One region of the Bradyrhizobium sp. USDA 376 genome, then DNA from elsewhere that is predicted to be linked to it. Evidence: predicted binding sites of a transcription regulator. Region 1 holds the regulator's gene; each other region holds the start of a gene.

Evidence for each region. The regulator PhoB, encoded in region 1, activates phosphate uptake and scavenging genes when phosphate is short. The targets are predictions, from matches to a motif close to TGTCATNNANCTGTCAT.
Region 2: ugpB (sn-glycerol-3-phosphate ABC transporter substrate-binding protein UgpB) is a predicted target of PhoB. The motif match lies at 1,659-1,675, and genes of this name have one in related genera.
Region 3: pstS (phosphate ABC transporter substrate-binding protein PstS) is a predicted target of PhoB. The motif match lies at 1,594-1,610, and genes of this name have one in related genera.

The regions. Positions count from the first base shown of each region.
Region 1 is NZ_JBSSGN010000001.1:3,322,401-3,325,674, forward strand. Features, by position in the region: gene pstB (phosphate ABC transporter ATP-binding protein PstB) at 1-499, shown strand, start outside; gene phoU (phosphate signaling complex protein PhoU) at 511-1,227, shown strand; gene phoB (phosphate regulon transcriptional regulator PhoB) at 1,250-1,957, shown strand; gene ACVJ19_RS15530 (IS110 family RNA-guided transposase) at 2,187-3,227, shown strand.
Region 2 is NZ_JBSSGN010000001.1:2,888,011-2,891,284, reverse strand. Features, by position in the region: gene ACVJ19_RS13635 (CaiB/BaiF CoA transferase family protein) at 135-1,337, shown strand; gene ugpB (sn-glycerol-3-phosphate ABC transporter substrate-binding protein UgpB) at 1,730-3,046, shown strand; gene ugpA (sn-glycerol-3-phosphate ABC transporter permease UgpA) at 3,095-3,274, shown strand, end outside.
Region 3 is NZ_JBSSGN010000001.1:8,233,699-8,236,972, reverse strand. Features, by position in the region: gene ACVJ19_RS38845 (ABC transporter permease) at 1-260, opposite strand, end outside; gene pstS (phosphate ABC transporter substrate-binding protein PstS) at 495-1,550, opposite strand; gene hisC (histidinol-phosphate transaminase) at 1,658-2,710, opposite strand; gene ACVJ19_RS38830 (FAD-binding oxidoreductase) at 2,937-3,274, shown strand, end outside.

The DNA.
Region 1 (3,274 bases):
CGTCGGCATGGTGTTCCAGAAGCCGACGCCGTTCCCGATGACGATCTACGAGAACATCGCCTTCGGCATCCGTCTCTATGAGAAGATCTCGAAGTCCGAGATGGACGACCGCGTCGAGAAGGCGCTGCGCGGCGGCGCGCTGTGGAACGAGGTCAAGGACAAGCTCAACGCCTCGGGCCTGTCGCTCTCCGGCGGCCAGCAGCAGCGCCTCTGCATCGCCCGCACCGTCGCGGTGCGCCCCGAGGTGATCTTGTTCGACGAGCCCTGCTCGGCGCTCGACCCGATCTCGACCGCCAAGGTCGAGGAGCTGATCCAGGAGCTGTCCGAGAACTACACGATCGCGATCGTCACCCACAACATGCAGCAGGCGGCGCGTGTCTCGGACAAGACCGCCTTCATGTATCTCGGCGAGCTGATCGAGTTCGACGACACCAGCAAGATCTTCACGTCGCCGAGCGATCGGCGCACGCAGGATTACATCACCGGCCGGTTCGGCTGAGGAGACAGGACATGGGTTCTGAACATACCGCAAAAGCCTTCGACACCGACCTCCAGGAGCTCACTCGCCTGGTCGCCGAGATGGGCGGGATTGCCGAGCGCATGATCGTCGATTCCGTCGACGCGCTGATCCGCCGCGACGTCGCGCTCGGCCAGCGCGTGGTCACCACCGACGCAGATCTCGACGCGCTGCAGAAGCGCATCGAGGAGCGCGCCGTGCTCACCATCGCGCGCCGTCAGCCGATGGCGGTGGATCTGCGCGAGATCGTCGGCGCCATGCGCGTTGCGACCGATCTGGAGCGCATCGGCGACCTCGCCAAGAACATGGGCAAGCGCGTTGCCGCGCTGGAGACCGATTTCCATCCGCTGAAACTGTTCCGCGGCCTGGAACACATGACCGATCTCGTGCAGCAGCAGGTCAAGTCGGTGCTGGACGCCTATGCCGCGCACGATCTGCCGGCGGCGATGGCGGTGTGGAAGGGCGACGAGGAAGTCGACGCCATCTGCACCTCGCTGTTCCGCGAGCTCCTCACCTACATGATGGAGGATCCGCGCAACATCTCGTTCTGCATCCATCTGATGTTCTGCGCCAAGAACATCGAGCGGATCGGCGACCACGCCACCAACATCGCCGAGACCGTGTTCTACATGATCGAGGGCCAGGCCATCACCGACAAGCGGCCGAAGGGCGACATGACGACCTTCGCCACGACGGTCCCGAATACCTGAAGACTCAAGGAGCGACGAGCCGATGGGCGCACGCATTATGGTGGTTGAGGACGAGGAAGCTCTCACCGAGCTTCTCCGCTACAACCTCGAAGGCGACGGCTATGACGTCGAGACGGTGATGCGCGGCGACGACGCCGACACCCGCCTCAAGGAGCACATCCCGGACCTGATCGTGCTCGACTGGATGCTGCCGGGCCTCTCCGGCATCGAGCTGTGCCGGCGGCTGCGCACCCGCCCCGAGACCAAGCAGCTTCCGATCATCATGCTCACCGCGCGCGGCGAGGAGAGCGAGCGGGTGCGCGGGCTTGCGACCGGCGCCGACGACTACATCGTCAAGCCGTTCTCGGTGCCGGAGCTGCTGGCGCGGGTGAAGGGCCTCCTGCGGCGCGCCAGCCCCGAGCGGCTCGCCACCGTGCTCGCCTATGGCGACATCGAGCTCGATCGCGAGAAGCGCCGCGTGGCGCGCTCGGGCCGGCCGATCGATCTTGGCCCGACCGAATATCGCCTGCTGGAGTTCTTCCTGGAGCATCCCGGCCGCGTGTTCTCGCGCGAGCAGCTGCTCGACAGCGTCTGGGGCCGCGACATCTACATCGACGAACGCACCGTCGACGTCCATATCGGCCGCCTGCGCAAGCTGCTCAATCTCGGCCGCGAGCAGGACCCGATCCGCACCGTCCGCGGCGCGGGCTACGCGCTCGATGATCGCTTTGCGAAGGCCGAGCAGACGTAAGGCTTGCAGGCGTTTGTTTGGCGAGCTGTCGCCACACGCTCAGTGTCGTCCCGGACAAGCGTAAGCGCAGATCCGGGACCCATAACCACAGGGCGTGATTGTTTTGCGAAAAGGTAACTCCGAGTCCCCGTAACCACACACCTTGCGGTGGCTGATGGGGTGGACGGCCCCCTACGGCATCAGTGTGCCAGAATGAGGTTGTTGCAAATCTCAGACAAGGGAGCCGTCCGTGAGCGAGATTATCCGAATTGGGATCGATACGTCGAAGCATATTTTTCAACTGCATGGGGTGGACGCGGCGGAGCGGCCAGTGCTGCGCAAGCGGCTGACGCGCAAGCAGATGCTGGAGTTTTTTGCCAAGCTGCCGGCGACGCAGGTGGGGATGGAGGCCTGCGGGGCGGCGCATTACTGGGCGCGGGAGCTGGGCAAGCTGGGCCACGAAGTGAAGTTGATGGCGCCACAGCACGTGAAGCCCTATGTCAAGCGCAACAAGAACGACGGGCGCGACGCTGAGGCCCTGTGCGAGGCGATGAGCCGGCCGACGATGCGGTTCGTGCTGGTGAAGAGTGCCGAGCAGCAGGCCGCGTTGATGCTGACGGGCTTGCGCGAGCAGATGATCGCCCGGCGCACCCAGCTTAGCAACATGATCCGCGGCTATGCGGCTGAGTTCGGGATCACGGCGGCCAAGGGGCTCAGCCAGGTCGAGCCGCTGTTGGCGCAGATCGCGCAAGACGAAAGCGTGCCGGAACTGGCGCGCGATCTGTTGGCGCAGCAGGGCCGCCAGTACGCGCAGTTACAGGAGGAACTGAAGACAATCGAAGCCAGGCTGAAGGCCTGGCACCGTGCCAACCCGGACAGCCGGCGCCTTGCAGAGATTCAAGGGATCGGGCCGATCGGTGCGCCTGAGCTGATCATGAAGACGCCGGATCCGCACGCGTTCAGCTCCGCAAGGCATTATGCGGCCTGGATTGGGCTGTCTCCGAAAGACCATTCCACTGCCGGCAAAACCCGTCTCGGCAAGATCACCCGTGCTGGAGACGAGCGGCTGCGCAGCGTCCTGGTGGCGGGAGCGACCGCCGTGATCAAGCAGGCCATGTGCGGCCGCGGTCATCCGTCACCTTGGCTGTTGGCCCTGCTCAAGCGCAAGCCGCCCAAGCTCGCAGCCGTGGCGCTCGCCAACAAGAATGCCCGCATCGCCTGGAAGCTGATGGTGACGGGGGAGAGATACGACGGCGCTCGGATGCGGGCTGCATCCGCGGCTGCCGCCTAAGACAGATCAGCCGATCGGGTTCGCCCGACCGGCCGAGCCGGAGCTGC
Region 2 (3,274 bases), 430 kb from region 1:
CGCTTCTGTTTCATTTTGCCACGCTGCGGGATGGACGTGCGACAGCGCATGCGGCCCTACGCAGCAAGCCATTGCTGGCACAAAAAAACCTCGCTAGGCCTGTGATCAAACGACGACACAGGGGAAGCGAAGGCATGACTGAAGCAGCATTGGGCGCAATGAGCGGACTGCGCGTCATCGATCTCACGCGCGTGCTCGGTGGTCCCTACTGCACCCAGATTCTCGCCGACCACGGCGCCGACGTGATCAAGGTCGAGCCGCCAGCGGGCGACGAGGTGCGCGAATGGGGCCCTCCCTTCCACGAGGAGGATGCGGCCTATTTCGTCGGCATCAACCGCAACAAGCGCTCGATCGGCCTCGACCTCGCCTCTGAGGGCGGTCGCGTCGTGCTGCTCAAGATGCTGGAGACGGCCGACGTCCTGATCGAGAATTTCAAGCCGGGCACGCTGGAGAAATGGGGCATCGGCAACGACGTGCTGCGCGAAAAATTCCCGCGCCTCGTGCATTGCCGGATCTGCGGCTTCGGCGCCGACGGGCCGCGCGGCGGCAACCCCGGCTATGACGCCATCATCCAGGCCATGACCGGCATGATCGCGGCGACCGGCTCGCCCGAGAGCGGGCCGATGCGGATCGGCGTGCCGCTGGTCGACATCACCACCGGCCTTTATGCCGCGATCGGCATCCTGATGGCCCTGTCGGAGCGGCAGCGTTCGGGCAAGGGCCAGTTCCTGGAGACCACGCTGTACGAGACCGGCCTTGCGATCATGCATCCGCACACCGCGAACTATTTCATGCATGGCAAGCCGCCGGGCCTCACCGGCAACGAGCATCCCAACCTCGTGCCTTATGCGATCTTCCCGACGAAGACCGACAACATCTTCATCGGCGTCGGCAATGACGGCACCTTCCGCAAGCTCGCCAAGGAGATCGGCAAGCCCGAGCTCGGCACCGATCCGCGCTTTGCCCGCAACAAGGACCGCATCGCCAATCGCGAGGCACTGCGCGCCGAGCTGGCCGCCGTGTTCAGCCAGCACGAGGCCGAGCCGCTGTGCAATCGCCTGCTCGCGGCCGGCCTGCCCGCAGGTCCGGTGCAGAAGATCGACCAGGCGTTGACGAACCCGCATACGATCGCGCGCGGCGATATTATCGAGAAGGACTGGTACAAGGGCGTGGCCTCGCCGATCCGGCTCGACCGCAGCAAGCCGAGCCTGCGCCGCCTGCCGCCGAAATTCAGCCAGCACGCAGCCGAGGTGCTGGGCGAGTTCGGCTACTCCAAGTCCGAGATCGACGCGATGGTCGAAAAGGGCACGGTCTGCGGCCCCGAGCGGAAGCGCTAGACGGTGCGCTCCCTCTCCCGCTTGCGGGAGAGGGTCGGGGAGAGGGTGTCTCCGCAACGGGACAATCCCCGAGAGGATAGAACCCTCCCCCGGCGCTACGCGCCGACCTCTCCCGCAAGCGGGAGAGGTTAAGGGAGACCGGAGCTGCACCGGTTCTACCCAACGCCCAGAGCCGATCACCCGCCTCACACAAATCCAATGCCGCACTGCGGCGCGCCCACGCGTGTGCAGCGCGAACGGCTGCTTCTGTCCGCGGCGCATTCGCCTATTTGACGGCTTCCCTTTTCCAGCGCTTGCCGCTTTCGTTTCGGCCGCTTACACAGTCATGTGAACGTCATATGGCGCTGCTAGCGCAAGCGCTTCTTTAGTGACGGGCAAGGGAGGTTTTCTTGATGGCTCTTCGACATTTTGGCGCGGCTGCAGCTGTTGCACTCACGGTTGGTCTCGGCGCTTCGCCCGCCCTGGCCGTGACCGAAATCCAGTGGTGGCATGCGATGACCGGCGCCAACAACGACGTCATCGTCAAGCTCGCCAACGACTTCAACGCGTCGCAGACCGACTACAAGGTGATCCCGACCTACAAGGGCAACTACCCCGACACGATGAACGCCGGCATCGCCGCCTTCCGCGCCGGCAACGCCCCGCACATCATGCAGGTGTTCGAGGTCGGCACCGCGACCATGATGGCCGCGACCGGCGCCGTGAAGCCGGTCTACAAGCTGATGGCCGAGACCGGCGAGAAGTTCGATCCGAAGAACTACCTGCCCGCGATCACCGGCTACTACTCGACCTCGAAGGGCGAGATGCTGTCGTTCCCCTTCAACTCGTCGTCCACGGTCATGTGGATCAATCTCGACGAGCTGAAGAAGGCCAATGTCGAGATCCCCAAGACCTGGCCTGAAGTATTCGAGGCCGGCAGGAAGCTGAAGGCGGCCGGTCACGACACCTGCGGCTTCTCCGGCTCCTGGATCACCTGGGTCAATCTCGAGCAGCTCTCCGCCTGGCATAACGTGCCGCTCGCCAGCAAGGCCAACGGCCTCGACGGCTTCGACACCGTGCTCGAATTCAACGGCCCGCTCCAGGTCAAGCACCTCGAAAACCTGGTCGAGCTGCAGAAGACCAAGGTCTACGACTATGCCGGCCGCACCAACACCGGCGAAGGCCGCTTCACCTCGGGCGAATGCCCGATCTACCTGACCTCCTCGGCGTTCTTCGGCAACGTCAAGGCGCAGGCGAAGTTCAACTTCACCGCGGTGCCGATGCCGTATTATCCGGACGCCAAGGGCGCGCCGCAGAACTCGATCATCGGCGGCGCTTCGCTCTGGGTGATGGGCGGCAAGCCGGCCGACGACTACAAGGGCGTCGCGAAGTTCCTGACCTTCCTCTCCGACACCGATCGCCAGGTCTACATCCACAAGGCCTCGGGCTACCTGCCGATCACGAAGGCGGCCTACGCCAAGGCGAAGGAAGAGGGCTTCTACAAGGACCAGCCCTATCTCGAGACCCCGCTGCTCGAATTGACCAACAAGGAGCCGACCGAGAATTCGCGCGGCCTGCGCCTCGGCAACATGGTGCAGCTGCGTGACGTCTGGTCGGAGGAGATCGAGCAGGCGCTCGCCGGCAAGAAGACCGCCAAGCAGGCGCTCGATGCCGCCGTCGAACGCGGCAACACCATGCTGCGGCAGTTCGAAAAGACCGCCGTGAAGTAAGGCGACTGGCGGCAGGCCGGTCACCCGGCCTGCCGCTTCCGGGGCATCATGCAAAAGCAATCCATTTTCCAGTCAAAGCTGTTGCCCTATGCGCTGGTTGCGCCGCAGCTCGCGATCGTCCTGATTTTCTTCTATTGGCCGGCCTTGCAGGCGGTGATCCAGTCCTTCCTGCTCCAGGACGCTTTCGGTCTCTCCACCACCTTTGTCTGGTTCGACAATTACATCGAG
Region 3 (3,274 bases), 4.9 Mb from region 1:
CGCGACAGCAGCAGATAGAGCGCGAGCCCGACCACGACCGGCGGGAGGCCGAGCAGCGCATTGGTCAGCACGATGATGACCTGCCGTCCGCGGAAGCGGGTGATCGCGAGCAAGGCGCCGAACGGTGCGCCGATCGCCAGCGCGACAAGGCTGGCGGTCAGGCTGACCCGGACCGACAATGCGACGATGCCCAGCAGCTCGGCGTCGGCATCGCCGATCAGAACGAAGGCGGCGCCGATGGATCGCGCGAAGTCGTTCATCCGGCCGGACGCTTCGGCGATGGACAGAATGCCTCGGGATTGACGATATCGAGGGCGCGCAACTGCTTCACGACCTGGTCTCTGCGAGTCTTGTTAAGGTACACAGAATACCCAGGGCGAACGATTTGGAAACGCGTTTCGTCCACAAAATGTGTGCCAGTACCGCGTTGCACAGGCTTCCCGGACGTGTCCGAACAGCGTTTCGCGTTGATCCGTCGGTCGATCTTTCGCGCCTCAACGTTTCACGGCGGTCGACACGGAGACCGTGGGGGCTGCTTCAAGGCTCTGCTGCCAGTAGCGCTCGATCTGGTCGATCAGGGCGGTGGGCAGCGGAACGTAGTTGAGGGTTGCGGCCTGGGCTTTTCCATTCTCCAGCGACCAGCGGACGAAATCGATCGCGGCTGCCGATCGCTCCTGTGATTTCGGCGTCTTCGGCATCAGCACGAAGGTGGTGGCCGTGATCGGGTAGGCGTCTTCGCCGGGTGCGTTGGTGAGCACGAGATGGAAATCCTTCTCCGCCTTCCAGTCCGCGCTCGAGGCTGCCGCCTGGAACGAGGCGGCATCGGGGACCACGAAATTGCCGGCGCTGTTCTGCACGATGCCGAAGGAGATTCGATCCAGTCGCTGCAGGGCGTAAGTGTATTCGAGATAGCCGATCGCGCCAGGCACGAGACTGACCAGCGAGGCGACGCCGTCATTGCCCCGGCCGCCGAGGCCGAGCGGCCATTCGACCGAGGTGCCTTCGCCGACGCTCGTCTTCCATTGCGGGCTGACTTTCGAGAGGTAATTCGACCAGTTGAACGTGGTCCCGGATCCGTCGATGCGATGGACCACCGTGATCGGCGCATTCGGCAGCCAGATGTCGGGATTGATCGCGCGAATGGCCGGATCATTCCAGGATTTGAGCTTGCCGAGATAGATGTCGGCGAGCATCCGGCCGGTGAAGCGGATCTGGCCGGGCTTCACGCCGTCGATGTTGACGACAGGCACGACGCCCCCGACCACGATCGGGAATTGCATCAAGCCGAGGCGGTCCAACTCCTCGGGGGCGAGCGGCATGTCGCTGGCGCCGAAATCGACGGCTTCCTTCTTGACGAGGCCGAGGCCGATGCTGGAGCCGACGGCCTGATAGCTGACGATGTTGCCGGTCTTCGCCTTGTACGCGTCGATCCATTTCGCCATCACGGGCGAAACGAAGGTTGAGCCGGCTCCTTTGATCTCGGCGGCCAGGCTTTGCGTGGCGACGAGCAGAGCGGTGAGGATGATCGGGAGCTTGATGGATTTCGTCATGTGCGCGACGCTAACAGGTCGGGCACGCGGCCGATGTGGCCTATGTCACAAAAACGTCACAAGGCGACTCCGTCGCGCCCGGTAAAATGCGGCCGCGAGACCTTGGATCAGATCAACCCGCGCAGCTCGTCGATCAGCCGGCCGCACTGCTCATCCGTTCCGACCGTGATGCGCAGGAAGTCCTCGATGCGAGGCTTCTTGAAATGCCGGACCAGCACGCCACGCTGGCGAAGCGCGGCCGCGAGATCGGCACCGCTCCGGCTGCGATGGCGCGCGAACACGAAGTTTGCAAGCGAGGGCAATACCTCGAAGCCGAGTTGCCCGAGATCGCGCGCCAACACGTCGCGGCTTGCGATGATGCGGGCGCGGGTCTCGATGAACCACGCCTCGTCCTCGATGGCGGCGACGGCGCCGGCGATGGCGAGACAATCGACGGGATAGGAGTTGAAGCTGTCCTTGACCCGCTCCAACGCCTCGATCAGCGGCCGCTGGCCGATGGCAAAGCCAACCCGCAAGCCCGCGAGCGCGCGCGACTTCGAGAAGGTCTGGATGACGAGCAGATTGTCGTGGCGCGCAACGAGCGGCACGGCGCTCTCGGCGCCGAAATCGACATAGGCCTCGTCCACCACCACCAGCCGGTCCGGATTCTCCGCGAGCAGCGCAGCGATCGCCTCGCGCGGAAGGGCAATGCCGGTGGGCGCGTTGGGATTGCAGAGCAGGATGGCGCTCGACGCTCGCCTGTAGCTGGCGGTCTCGATCCTCATCGCGGCATCGAGCGGCACTTCCTCGTATGTTATGCCATAGAGGCCGCAATAGACCGGGTAGAAGCTGTAGGTGACATCGGGAAACAGAAGCGGCGTATCGTGCTTCAGAAGCGCCTGGAAGGTGTGGGCCAGAACCTCGTCCGATCCGTTGCCGACGAACACCTGCTCGGGCGCAACGCCGCCATAGGCCGCGATCGCCTCGCGCAGGCGCGTAGCGTGCGGATCGGGATAGAGGCGTAGCCGCTCCGCAGCCGACGTGATAGCCGTCAGCACGCGCGGCGAGGGCGGATAGGGATTCTCGTTGGTGTTGAGCTTGACGACGCCGTCCTGCTTCGGCTGCTCGCCCGGCACGTAGGGCGAAAGCGTGTGGACGACCGGACTCCAGAAGCGGCTCATGATCTCCAATCCGGGTTGATCCGGCACAGTAGGGGATGCAGGGCCTTGGCGGAAGTGCATCTGCCTTCAGCATCCCCCGGTCGATCCGCGCGGGCCTCACGGCCAGTGACGTTCCCCCAGGCGCGGCCTTCATGCTAGCCTCATCGTGCAAACGCAAGACCTGAAAACAACAAAGAAGGCCGGCGCAGCCCAAGGCTGCGCAGAAGAGCCGCAAAGAGAGGAACGCATGCCGGGTGCAGCCCTTGTCACCGCTCCCTCCATTCCGACCGCGCCCGTGACGCCGGTCATTCTCGATCGCTTGCAGGCGATCGTCGGCGACAAGGGCCTGATCCTGGACGAGCACGACAAACGGCCGTTCGTGACCGACTGGCGCGGCGAGCTAGCAGGGCAGGCTGCAGCGGTCGTGCGACCGGCCAGCACCACGGAAGTCTCCGCGGTCGTCAAGCTCTGCCATGACAACGGCATTGCCATCGTTCCGCAGGGCGGCAACACCGGCCTGATGGGCGGTGCCACGCCGTGGCCTGCGCATCGCGGCATCCTGCTCTCGCTCGGCCGCATGAACCA